Undibacterium sp. 5I1: one gene and its partner. The protein of the gene in region 2 binds, or shares a complex with, the protein of the main gene of each other region. Links are inferred from orthologs where the notes say so. Each region holds a gene or a part of one and is shown on either strand. Other genes may lie near its edges.

Evidence for each region. The genes of interacting proteins can lie anywhere in the genome.
Region 1: the proteins of RGU72_RS13250 (region 2) and uvrB are in contact, whole or in part, in a crystal structure (PDB 7EGT), measured with the Thermus thermophilus proteins. The link is inferred for Undibacterium sp. 5I1 from one-to-one orthologs. Residues at the interface, in WP_096412145.1 of Thermus thermophilus: His654, Arg656, Phe657, Gln666, Asp668, Glu669, Lys680, Arg681, Leu682, Ser683, Lys685, Tyr686, Ala687; in WP_096411307.1 of Thermus thermophilus: Glu23, Leu25, Arg26, Asp27, Gly28, Glu29, Arg30, Phe31, Arg55, Glu326, Asp327, Phe328, Glu379, Ser382, Gln383, His398, Gly400, Arg401.

The regions. Positions count from the first base shown.
Region 1 is NZ_JAVIWI010000001.1:2,033,943-2,039,424, forward strand. Bases 23-2,962 are described here. They hold uvrB (excinuclease ABC subunit UvrB), read right to left. Parts: upstream 2,580-2,962; coding sequence 465-2,579; downstream 23-464. Other genes in these bases: RGU72_RS08995 (FlxA-like family protein), read right to left, coding at 23-342; RGU72_RS09005 (amino acid aminotransferase), read left to right, coding at 2,702-2,962. Outside these bases: more of RGU72_RS08995, read right to left, coding at 1-22; more of RGU72_RS09005, read left to right, coding at 2,963-3,916; RGU72_RS09020 (methyltransferase), read right to left, coding at 4,444-5,304. UniProt on the Escherichia coli protein: The UvrABC repair system catalyzes the recognition and processing of DNA lesions. A damage recognition complex composed of 2 UvrA and 2 UvrB subunits scans DNA for abnormalities.
Region 2 is NZ_JAVIWI010000001.1:3,003,810-3,011,876, forward strand. What follows is about bases 5,049-8,067. They hold RGU72_RS13250 (UvrD-helicase domain-containing protein), read right to left. Parts: upstream 7,693-8,067; coding sequence 5,404-7,692; downstream 5,049-5,403. Other genes in these bases: RGU72_RS13245 (putative Na+/H+ antiporter), read right to left, coding at 5,049-5,349; thiE (thiamine phosphate synthase), read right to left, coding at 8,030-8,067. Outside these bases: RGU72_RS13225 (glutathione S-transferase), read left to right, coding at 1-442; RGU72_RS13230 (porin), read right to left, coding at 560-1,603; RGU72_RS13235 (porin), read right to left, coding at 1,961-3,019; coq7 (2-polyprenyl-3-methyl-6-methoxy-1,4-benzoquinone monooxygenase), read left to right, coding at 3,350-3,976; more of RGU72_RS13245, read right to left, coding at 4,060-5,048. UniProt on the Escherichia coli protein: A helicase with DNA-dependent ATPase activity. Unwinds DNA duplexes with 3'-5' polarity. Translocates on single-stranded DNA with 3'-5' polarity. Initiates unwinding more efficiently from a nicked substrate than double-stranded DNA.

The DNA.
Region 1 (5,482 bases), 970 kb from region 2 along the record:
AGTGATGGTGCGATTCTCTGCTCCTAGAGCGATGGTCAAATCCTTGGTGATGCTATTATTTTCTTTAGAACGACTGGTTGTAGGGAGAGGCGTTTGCTGACTTGCATTGACGCTGTTTACCTGATCAATACGCGCCCTAACCTGACTAATTTTGCTAGACAGCGATTGAATTTGCACTTTGCCTTCTATCGTTTTGGACGACGCGCAATTTACACAATCAGATAGCTGTTGCTGATACCTGGCAAGCTGCGCCTGAAGACTGGCAAGCGCCGAAGCGGCATTGCCAGGATTAGCTGCACTGTTCCCGCCAATGATTGCAGAGGATGTTATCGCCTGTACCATGCTTCACTTTCGTCCTTGCTAATATCAATTGCACCTCGTATTTAGCTAAGTCGAACGAATAGCGGAAACCTTACATGAAATACAGATTTTGACGGTCCAATAAAAATGGAAATTTCCAACTACTACTTATTCGCTAACGACAACACATTATCACTACCGCCCGCGCCGAATACTTGCGCTTTCAGATGAGCTAATTGATCACGTACCTGGGCCGCTTTTTCAAACTCCAGATTTTTGGCGTGATCGAGCATGAGTTTTTCCAAGCGCTTTATTTCTCTGCTAATTTGCTTCTCACTCATGACTTCATAGCGCGCATGCTCTTGTGCAGCTTCTAGCTCTTGCTTGGCTTCTTGTTGGCTGTAGACGCCATCAATTAAATCTTTAATCTGTTTTTTAATGCCGATAGGCGTGATGTTATTCGCCAAATTAAACGCAACTTGTTTAGTGCGCCGACGTTCAGTCTCATCAATGGCGCGACGCATAGAGTCGGTAATTTTATCGCCGTATAAAATTGCCATCCCGTTTAAGTTACGTGCAGCACGGCCTATGGTTTGAATCAGGCTACGCTCCGACCGCAGGAAGCCTTCTTTATCAGCATCCAAGATCGCCACCAAAGACACTTCTGGGATATCCAGACCTTCTCGTAAAAGGTTAATGCCGACCAACACATCGAAGGTACCCAAACGTAGATCACGGATAATTTCTACCCGCTCTACCGTATCAATATCGCTGTGTAAATAACGTACTTTGATGCCGTTGTCCGCCAAAAAATCGGTCAATTGCTCGGACATTCGCTTCGTCAATGTCGTGACCAAGACACGCTCATTTTTCTGTACACGAATCGTAATCTCGTTCATCAGATCATCGACTTGCGTTAATGCCGGACGCACTTCAATTAGCGGATCGACCAAGCCTGTCGGTCGTACTACTTGTTCAACAACTTGATCGGCATGCTGTTTTTCATATTCTGCCGGGGTAGCTGACACAAAAATCGTCTGCCGCATTTTGCTCTCAAATTCTACAAACTTGAGCGGACGATTATCTAGCGCGGACGGCAGCCGGAAACCATAATCAACCAGATTTGTTTTTCGTGCTCTGTCGCCGTTATACATGCCGTTTAACTGTCCGGTCAGTACATGTGACTCATCTAAAAACATGAGCGCGTCTGCGGGCAAATAATCCACCAGTGTCGGCGGTGGATCACCGGCTTTAGCGCCACTTAAATGGCGTGAATAGTTTTCAATGCCTTTAGTAAAACCGATCTCGGACATCATCTCTAAATCAAAACGTGTACGTTGTTCTATCCGCTGCTCTTCAATCAGCTTATTCTCTTTGCGGAAAAATTCTAAGCGTTCACGCAGCTCGATTTTGATTGTTTCTACTGCGCGTAATACGGTTTCGCGCGGGGTCACGTAATGCGAACTTGGATAGACAGTAAAGCGTGGAATTTTTTGTTTTACGCGGCCGGTCAGCGGATCAAATAATTGGAGATTTTCGATCTCATCATCAAACATTTCTACCCGTACTGCTAGTTCAGCATGTTCTGCCGGGAAGATATCAATCGTATCGCCACGCACCCGGAATGTGCCGCGGCCGAAATCAATTTCGTTCCTGGTGTATTGCATCTGAATCAGGCGTGCGATCAAATCCCGCTGGCTGACTTTGTCCTTTGTGCGTAAGGTCAAAATCATCTTGTGGTATTCGCTAGGATTACCGATACCGTAAATCGCAGAGACGGTCGCGACAATAATCACATCACGCCGCTCCATCAGTGACTTGGTGCAAGACAAGCGCATTTGCTCAATATGCTCGTTGATCGCAGAATCTTTTTCGATAAATAAATCACGCTGTGGGACATACGCTTCTGGCTGATAATAATCGTAGTAGCTGACGAAATATTCCACGGCATTACGCGGAAAAAATTCGCGGAACTCGCTGTACAACTGCGCTGCCAAAGTTTTATTAGGTGCAAAAACAATCGCAGGCCGGCCGCTTTGCGCGATTACGTTTGCCATCGTATAAGTTTTGCCAGAACCGGTTACCCCAAGCAAAGTCTGGAAAAACAAACCGTCGTTAATCCCCTCCAGCAACTTGGCAATCGCAGCCGGTTGATCGCCCGCCGGAGGAAAAGGCTGAAATAGCTCAAACTGAGAATCCGGAAAAGTGACGAACTTGCCTTCCGGCGGATTATTAGTATTGCTATTATTTTCAGCAGAAATTATCGATGCTACAGGCATGACGCACTTACCTTTGTTAGAATGGGGTGATTGAAATTTCAAGCATGTCCAGATTGTCACCAATTGGCATTATTCCAACCTCTCTGTCAGAAATTTGACAGCTAATTTTTCATATTATCACGATGAACGCACCTGCCTCCGCCTCCCTGTTCTCTGCCATAGAAATGGCACCACGCGATCCTATCCTCGGCATCACAGAGGGCTTTAACGCGGATAAAAATCCCGCTAAAGTCAATCTTGGTGTCGGCGTTTATTACGATGATAATGGCAAAGTGCCATTGTTGGAATGCGTCAAAAAAGCCGAAGCTATTTTGATGGAAAAATTCGCGCCACGCACTTACTTGCCGATTGAAGGCTTAGCTGCTTATGATAAAGCAGTACAAGAATTAGTGTTCGGTGCAGACAGTGCCGTTGTTGTAGAAAAGCGTGTCATCACGGCGCAAGCAATTGGTGGCACTGGTGCATTGAAATTGGGTGCCGACTTTTTAAAACGCTTCGCGCCGGATTCGCAAGTATGGATCAGCGATCCAAGCTGGGAAAACCATCGCGCTTTATTTGAATCTGCTGGCTTTGTGGTCAATTCCTACCCCTACTACGACGCAGTGACTAAAGGCGTGAACTTTGCAGGCATGCTAGAGGCACTGAAGGCCATGCCAGCAGGCGCGATCGTGTTGCTGCACGCGTGCTGCCACAATCCGACTGGCGCCGATCTGAGCGATGCACAATGGACGGAAGTCATCGCAGTCGTCACCGAACGCAAGCTGGTACCCTTCCTGGATATGGCTTACCAAGGTTTTGGCGATGGCATAGAAGCCGATGGCAAAGTAGTACGCCGCTTTGCGGAAACTGGATGCGCTCTGTTCGTCTCCAATTCATTCTCTAAATCCTTCTCCTTGTACGGCGAGCGCGTTGGCGCACTGAGTATTGCCGCCTCCAGTGCAGAAGAAGCTGCGCGCATCATGTCTCAATTAAAGCGTGTAATCCGTACTAACTATTCCAATCCACCAACTCATGGCGGCCAAGTAGTTGCGACCGTATTGTCAACACCAGAACTGCGCCAATTGTGGGAAGAAGAACTGGCAGGCATGCGGGTACGCATCCGCGAAATGCGCTCTGCCTTTGTTGCAGAGTTAAAAGCAAAAGCTCCAGCGTATAACTTTGACTTTGTGACCCAGCAACGCGGCATGTTTTCTTACTCTGGCTTAACGAAAGAGCAAGTAGAAAAGCTGCGTGATAACAATTCTATCTACGCTGTCGATACCGGTCGTATTTGTGTTGCAGCTTTAAACAAGCGCAATATCGATGTCGTCATTGACGCAATTGCTCAGGTTTTATAGACGTTTCAGGGTAGAAAAATTTTGACAGAACAGGCAAAGACGCATATAATCTTTGTCTCTGTTCCCTGATAGCTCAGTTGGTAGAGCGACGGACTGTTAATCCGCAGGTCCCTGGTTCGAGTCCAGGTCGGGGAGCCACAGAATTCCTAGCATGTTGCAAGTGCAGTAAAAAGTTTAACGAAGATCATCATTTCTTCTATTCCCTGATAGCTCAGTTGGTAGAGCGACGGACTGTTAATCCGCAGGTCCCTGGTTCGAGTCCAGGTCGGGGAGCCAAATAATTAAGGGGTCGCATGCAAATGCGACCCCTTTTGTTTTTCGCTCAAATGTTATTCCGATGCATTTGTTGGGAAATAATCGGTCAGTCTCTTTTTAAATCTGGCGCATAAATTGTCCTGTCCAAGCTAATCCAAGTTTCTAAAGAACAAAAGCCCGACATCAATCGGGCTTTCATTTTCAAGCATCCAATACATCAGCAAATACATCAGCAAATCAATCCGCGATCACACCATCATTAAGTAAGCTTTCTACGGCTTAACGAAACGCAAAGTAAAGCGGTCGCTCTCACCGATCTCTTTGTATTTCTGACGATTATTTTCTTTATCAGCGTAGGTCGGCGGCAGTGTCCAAACACCTTTCGCATAATCCTTTGTATCTTTAGGATTAGCATTCACTTCACTCTTCCCCACCAATTTAAATCCTGCTTGCTGGGCTAATGCGATGACATACTCTTCTGGCAAATAGCCGGTATCAATTAATTTTGCGTCTAAAGTTTTACCAGCAGCCGCGCGATGATCAACCACACCTAACACACCGCCCGGTTTAAGCACGTCGAACATCGCCTTGAAGGTAGGGACTTCTGTATGATCTCCGACCCAGTTATGCACGTTTCTAAAGGTCAGCACGTAGTCAGCTGAGTTTGCCGGTCCAAATTGCGGTGCGGCTGGATCAAAATTAATTGTCCTTGCTTTGCTGTAGCGCTCAGGATCTGCAAGAAATTTTTTATTTTGTGCGTCTGCTGTTCTGTTCTGATATGCAGCGCTGCTAGCAGACACTTTATTGCCGTCAATATTGGCGGCAATGTAATGGCCCTTCTCTTTTAAAAAAGGTGCCAGTATCTCGCCATACCAAGCTGATCCGCCCGGAGTAATTTCGATCACCGTCGCATTAGCTTGAACACCAAAAAATTCCAAGGTCTGTTTTGGGTGGCGATATTGATCTCGCGCGCGATTTTCGTCAGAACGCCAAACACCTTTGATAACGGTGTCTAAGCCGGAATCAACTACGTTAGTTTGTGCTACAACGGGGTTGAGCACGCCGCAAAGCAGAGCACTAACGGTCAGAAATAAACGTGATTTATTGATTAAATGAGATTGGGGGAAGTTCATGAATTATTCCTAGCATTTTTAAATGAGCATTAGCACTGCCTGGCTCCACTTAGGTTCAACAAGGAGATGGGTCAGAGCTATCTATTTGAAACAGTAGACCAAGCATTGTCACAACAATTCTGCATACATTGAATATATTTTTATGGTACGTCATTCTCTACAGAAGAATATACTCATC
Region 2 (8,067 bases):
CAACGGACGACTGATCCCTATTCGCGACTCCAAAGATTATTTGCGCTATATTTACTGGTTACATTTCGCTGAAGGCTCAGCCATGTCACCTCTCTTAATGAAATTGGTGTTTGATAGGATAGAGCAAAGTCCGATGCCATTTTTTGTGAAGCCGATTGCCCGTGGCATAGCCCAAAAAGTAAAAACTAGTTTCATACAACCACAAATCACACGCCATCTGAATTATCTGGAAACAGAGATCTCTGGCACTGGCTGGTTTGCCGGTAGTGAGTTTAGTGCTGCAGATATACAAATGAGCTTCGTATTAGAAGCATCAGCTGCACGCGGAGGCTTAAATAGTATAAGTCACCCCAAATTAATGGATTGGCTACAGCGCATACATGCAATGCCATCATATGTTCGCGCCTTAGAAAAAGGCGGCGCTTACAAATTGCTGGGCTAAGCACCTTCAGTACTTTACGCGACTTAAAAACCTCTACGAAGATTTGTTCAAAATCAAAAAAAGCACCCAAAGGTGCTTTTTTTGTGACTGACTAGGCAGACCTAAGTCTGCAAAGTATTAGAAACGATGACGAATACCAACGTTGATCAAACTATCTGTCTGACCATTTGCAGCTGCCATACCACCAGCATTTGAATTTGTGTCATTAGTTGTACGAGCATAGTTTGTATACAGGTTAGTACGCTTGGACAAAGAGTAAGTACCGCCAATTGCAAACTGTTGACCTTTACCAGCAGTAGCTGCCAAATTATTGGTAACACTAGCGTAAGTGGCGATCAGGTTAGCAGCGCCAAATGGCACGGTCGTCCCAATCATCCACTCTTTAGTATCGACTGGACCAACATAACCAGCGTCAGTTGTAGTTTTACCATATGCAGCGTGCAATTTTGCTACGCTAAAATCGTAAATACCACCAAGGAAAGTAATTTTCTTGGCTTTGCCAGTTGCATCATTATTTGTGTTGTAAGCGATCGCTGCTTGTATCGGACCGTCAGCGTATATGCCGGACAGACCGATGTTACGCAAAGCGGATGTGTCGCCAGCAACTTCACCGAACGAGTAAGCCAAAGAACCTGTGAAACCGCTCAAGTTATTTGTTGTGTAGTTAACTGTATTGTTTGTACGGAATGGTGTACCGAATAAGCCTAAAGTACCTGCTGTAGAAGTACCTTGACCAGCTTGTGCGCCGCCACCTGTGCTATTAAAACCGGCATCCCATGGATCGATAGTATCTGTAGCGATGAAGATAGGTGTGTATTGACGCCCCATATTCACAGAACCGAACTCACCTGACAAACCAACCCAAGCTTGACGACCAAAAGTTAAGCCGCCTTGTGAAGATGCACCGGTATCAGCATTAACGCCCATTTCTAATTGGAAGTTTGCTTTTAAACCGCCGCCCAAATCTTCACTACCTTTAAAGCCAAGACGGGAACCAGATTGGATACCACTGTCCAGAGCTGTGATGCTACCAGCAGCACCTCCACGATTTTCGTGTTGCAAAGCCATGTCCAGTACACCATAAATTGTGACATTAGATTGAGCTTGTGCTGAACCTGCAACTGCTGCCAAAACGGCCAGAGCTAATAATGATTTTTTCATTGATATTTCTCCAAGGGTTTTAATATTAATCAAACTACATCAAGCCAACTTTATATTATTAAATTAATCATTTAAATAATGCAAACTAGCTAATACTTCAAAAATTTTGTTGCGGCTAAAAAGAAGTTAACGTATTTGACCAAAATTAAAGGCGGACAGCAAAGCCAAATCAGCTTTTATAAGGGTGTAAAACAACAAACGTCGTTAATAAACAACGGAAAATTGCAATATTATTAACAATATTGATGAATTAATGCTCTATGGCAATTCCTAACAAACTAAAAGGAGCCTTATTTAAATAAAGCTCCTTAACAAGGTTTATTCATCAAAAACTACATGATGTTTGTTGCTAATTTATTAAAATAAGTGAGTAATACCAACGGAAAAGCCATTTTGTGTTCCATTATTAATAGTGCCCAATACTGCTGTCGCTCCTACAAACGCATTAGTTAACTTCTTATTATCAACTTCAACATAGAAATTTGTGCGCTTAGACAATGCATAAGTTGCGGCAACTACCAAATTTTTTCGAGAACCATCTACCTTAGTAGCAGCTGAAGTCGCTACGGTGTAATCAGTAACATAGTAAGCACCAGTCAACTCAATTTGAGGAGTGATAGTGTAGTTAATACCGCCCCAAAACGATTTTTGGTAGGAATCAATGTTCAAGACAGATTCTTGTGTTTCTTTTACATAACCACCAGAAACCCGAACTACGCCTTCTTTGTAGGCACCACCAACTGTGTAGTATTTATTACGTAAACCACCAACGTCGGTGGACATAAAAGTACCACCGAAATTCACTGGGCCAGTAGTGTAAGTAGCCGCAACTGATTTAACTGTATTACGACCTATATCACCAGCAACTTCACCTAAAGCGTATTCAGCACTAACTTTTACGCCACTGAAGATAGCTGTGTACTGAATATCATTATTAAAACGAGTAGCACCACCACCACTAAACGTGGCTGGGAAGAACAAAGCTACACCAGCAACAGGAGATGTAATTGCAGGGAATTTATAGCTAAATGGCTCATAAGTACCAATAGTTTTGAAAGCTAAAGAATACTGACGACCCAGATCGATGTTACCAAAGTCACCCGTTACGCCGACAAAAGCAGAACGATTAAACATCGTACCGCTGTCCAAAGTACCAGTTGCAGTGTTAAAGCCAGACTCCAGTACAAAGTGAGCGTTCATGCCGCCACCCAGATCTTCAACGCCCTTAAAACCGAGACGATTAGAGTTGTACGTACCGTTGGATCCCATGGTGACTTTGCTATTGCCAGCAGCATCAACGTTGGTGACGTCACGAATACCTGCATCAATAGAACCATAAATCGTTACGGATGATTGTGCTGAGGCAGTAGCTGCAAATGCGCTGAGAACTGCAAATGCGATGAGCGTTTTTTTCATTTAATGTGTCTCCAAAATTTATAGTTTTATAAAGTGTACTGATCTCTATCAGTTAAATTTTAGGTTGCCTTAGTCTTGCTTTGACTTTGACACCTTTCGTCTCAGAATCTGTACATATTGAAACAAATTAAGTCAAATTGGGCAAAGAGAATTTGCGAACGATCGTATTTAAGCAAATTTAATGTGGCGTCTTCACAACAACGAAGTTTTTTTTCCATATCAAAGAATCAACTTTTAGCATGAATGCAGGCATGTATGCACACAGCGCAATATACGGTGGCGGTTTACAATACGCATTAACAAACACATTGAATAAAAAGGGTTGAGCATATGTTTGATATAGACAAATTCGTCATTGGTTTTGATCGCGCTCTGCGTGTAGTTAGTGGTCAGGCACATGCTTCACGCGCGCAACCTGGCCACTATTTAAAGGAAACAGTATTAAGCGAACAAGACCGCAAGCACAGCGCAGGACTAATGCGCGTGAATCATGTAGGTGAGGTATGCGCGCAGGCTTTATATGATGCGCAAGGACGGGTTACACAGTCTAAAGATATCAAACAGGCATTCACTCATTCTGGCAAAGAGGAGGAAGATCATCTGGCCTGGACTGCGCAGAGACTGGCTGACTTAAACTCACACACCAGTTTTCTAAATCCGGTCTGGTACGCCGGTGCCTATGTCTGCGGTACGATTGCTGCGCATTGTGGCGATGCAATTAGCTTGGGGTTTGTGGTGGAGACAGAGAAGCAGGTCGAAGCGCATTTGGCAAGTCATCTGGACAAGCTTCCATCCGATGATAAAAAATCAAAAGCCATCGTGGAACAAATGCGCCTGGATGAAATTGCCCATGGCGCGGCGGCCGACGCGCTTGGGGCTTCTGCGCTGCCGCTACCCTTCCAGTTCTTAATGAAGGGTATGTCTAAGGTAATGACAACGACTGCTTACTATCTATGACGATTCGTGACTACTTGTGATGTTTAAATATCGGCGACGTTACTCATAAAATGAATAAAACGTTGCCTTAAAATTCTAAAAAATCACAACATCAAAAAACAACCCGCCGCAACCGCGGTTGGTATCAGAGCAGAGATAATCAGACCTAGTGGGCTAATTGCCTGCTCATCGAAACACTCCTTCAAAATCGCAAACCCGGCTGGATTAGGTGCGTTGGCAATCACCGTCAGACCACCACCCGTCACGGCACCGGCGACCAACGCATATTTTGCGCCATCAGATAAACCAGATACCAAAGACCCCAAATAAGTCAGTGCGGCATTATCGGTAATGGCCGTTAATCCCAAAGAACCAAAAAATAAAACGGTGGAATCCATACCCGCCAGTATCGGTTGCAACCACCATTGTTGCTTTCCGCCTAGTACCACCAAACCAGCCAAAAAGAATGCCACTAGCAAACCTTCCCGCAGCATCAGCTTGTCCTGATAGCGTTGATAAGCTTCGGTAAAGCCTAAGAAAAACAAAAACAATCCCATAAAGACCGCAGGATAATGCGCAAACACGACGGTCGCGCCTAAAAATAAATAGTGAACCAGTACAACAGCGAATGGCACAGGAGCCTCCGTACTTTGGACAATTGCATCGGCAGTTCGCGCTCCGATTACAGCGAGCTTAATCTCCATCAACTGCTTGCGAAAGGCCACCGTTACGATCAGCGCATTAATCAATACAGCAATCGCTGCTTTCCAACCAAATACGCTGGACATAAAACTGATATCCCAACCCCATTTTTCTGCCACCATTAATACTGGCGGTGCAGCGAAAGGAGTCAACACACCGCCGATAGAAATATTCACAAACAAAACACCCAGCGTCGCGTACTTTAATTTTTGAGAAATATCTTTCGTATAAAAACGCTCACGCAACATTAAGGCAGCCAAAGTCATAGCCGCAGGCTCAGTGATCAGAGAGCCCAGCAAAGGCACCAGACTCAAGCACAAAAAATAAGCGCTAACGGCGGGATTCACCGGCAGTATCGCCGCGATACGGCTGACTAAGTTCTGCACCGATTGCAAAATGGGTTTTGTCCCTGCAATGGTCAGTATCACGAAGACAAATAGCGGCTCAGTAAAATTTTGGCTTTCTAAATAACTGATGGCTGCTTTCTGATGATTCAGTACAGCAATACAGCCAACCAATACTAACGCCCAAAAACCAAAGACAACTTCTACTTCACCCAGCAAATGCCATAAACCCGCATGATTTTTACTAGTATGTGCCAGATGTAAAAAATGCTTGGTAGAGAATGTATGTAACACCGCCAATCCAAAAATCGCCGCACCTGCATAGTTAATTAATTGCGTGTTATCCATATTAAATTAAGCTTCTTTTTAAATGTAATCGGGTTGATAGAGCACAGTCGTTTTTTACACTTTATCCAATTTCGCAATACTCAAGTCCAGCAACTTCATGCCTTGCCGTCCAAAATTAATATGCGCCCTAGCATTACTGCCGCCACCTTCAATATTCACAATCACGCCCTCGCCAAACTTGGCATGCATCACTGTCTCGCCGATGCGCCAGCCGGGCTTGCTGCTGGTTTTATTAAAATTCTGTGCAATATGATTTGCCCCTGCTGATGGTTCTTCATCCCAAGCTGATTTTTTATTACCGAACCAGCTTGGCTGGATTTTTGGCGACAGCCATTTAATCGATTCTTCTGGCATCTCATCAAAAAATCGTGAGCGCATGTTGTAGCGCGTCTGTCCATGCAGCATGCGGGTCTGCGAGAAGCTAACATACAGGCGCTTGCGTGCCCGCGTGATCGCGACATACATCAGACGCCGTTCTTCTTCAACGCCAGAATCTTCCTTCGCGCTATTCTCATGCGGGAACAAACCCTCTTCTAAACCAGTGATGAAGACTGCATCAAATTCTAAACCTTTAGCAGAATGCACCGTCATCAGTTGCAAGGCATCTTGTCCGACCTGCGCCTGATTGTCGCCCGCCTCCAAAGACGCATGCGATAAAAATGCTGACAACGGCGACATCACTGTGGGTAAGGCGGCATCTGCATCAATAATCTCTACCCCATCGGCAATCGTAACCAGGCCGACCGCCGCTTGTGACGCAGGCCCTAACAAAGCCGGGGCATCCGAACGAAAACCCTCTTCGGAAATAAACAGTGTCGCCGCATTGACTAACTGCTCCAAGTTTTCGATACGGTCAGCGCCTTCTTTCTCGTTCTGATAATGCGTCATCAGACTACTCAAATCGAGGACAATTTTGACCATTTCTGGCAAAGACAAACGCTGGGTTTCAAACCGTGCACTCTCAATGAGTTTGACAAAATTACCCAGAGAAGTACCCGCTTTACCAGCGACATAAGGTACTGCCGCGTATAAAGAAATACCATATTGTTTGGCTGAATCTTGCAGCTGCTCTAAGGAGCGTGCGCCAATCCCGCGCGCCGGGAAATTGACTACACGCAAAAAGGCAGAATCATTGTGCGGATTATCCATCAGCTGCAAATACGCAATCGCATGCTTAATCTCGGCACGCTCAAAATAGCGCTGACCGCCATACACTTTGTAGGGCAAATTCGCTGTGAACAAAGCATGCTCTATCACCCGCGATTGCGCGTTGGAGCGATACAGGATCGCGATTTCGCTACGCAACGAACCTTCTCGTATCAGGTTCTTGGCTTCCTCAATAATCCACTGCGCTTCCTGAATATCGCTACTGGCTTCATAGATGCGCACAGGTTCGCCATGACCTGCGTCGGTACGCAAATTTTTACCAAGGCGCTTGCTGTTATTGGCGATCAGGGTATTTGCTGTATCCAGAATATGACCATGCGAGCGATAATTCTGCTCCAGCTTAATAATATTTTCGACTTTAAATTCTTGCTCAAACGAGGACATATTGCCGACGTTGGCACCGCGGAAGGCATAAATACTTTGATCATCGTCGCCGACCGCAAACACCGCGCCGCTGTGTTGATTGCCTTGCCCCGATATCAGCTTTAGCCATTTATATTGCAGGTCATTGGTATCCTGAAACTCGTCAACCAAGATATGTTTAAAGCGAGCTTGATAATGCTCACGCAGAGGCTGATTGCGGCTAAGCAGCTCATAAGTACGCAATAATAATTCTGCAAAATCGACGACGCCCTCACGCTGACATTGCGCATCATAGAGCTCATATAACGCCACCATTTTGCGGTTGAAATCATCATAAGCATCCACCGCTGCTGCCCGCAAACCCTGATCTTTTGCGCTATTGATAAAGTACATCAAGGTGCGCGGCGGGAACTTCTCATCGTCAACGTTGTTCGCTTTCAGCAAACGCTTGATAAACGAGAGCTGGTCCGATGAATCCAGAATCTGAAACGTCTGCGGCAAACTGGCATCACGATGATGCGCGCGCAGCAAGCGATTGCATAAGCCGTGGAAAGTACCTATCCACAAGCCGCGCGTATTGATCGGCAACATCGCCGACAAGCGCAACAACATTTCTTTGGAGGCTTTATTGGTGAACGTGACTGCCAGAATCCCTTGCGGTGATACTTGTCCGGTTTGGATTAACCAGGCAATCCGGGTGGTGAGGACGCGGGTTTTACCAGAGCCTGCGCCCGCTAAAATCAGAGCAGATTGCGAAGGTAAAGTGACAGCAGCGAGCTGTTCTGGATTCAGATTATGGAGAAGATTTTGCATCCCATGATTATACGGGAGTAACACGCTGGAGAACTTCTAAAAACCCTCCCTGCTAAAGAGCATTAAATGCCTCCAGCACGTTCCATTGTTGCGTACCATAGCCGTGCCAGCGTATTGCTATGTCGACGTATTGTTGCGTCCAAGTAATCAATCCTGCTTAGCGCTGTATCTCGATTAAATGGCTTTTGAAGCTCGCCCTGATAATCACCTAAAAGAACACCGACATATTAATCAAGATCGACAAATTATATATACTCCCCATTATTTTTATGAAAATAAGCTTATTGTCCAATTATTATATGGGCACTTTGAAAATACCCACCAGGAGTATATTTATTCAAAATAGAGCGGCGAATGCCTTTGCAGAGGCTTTGG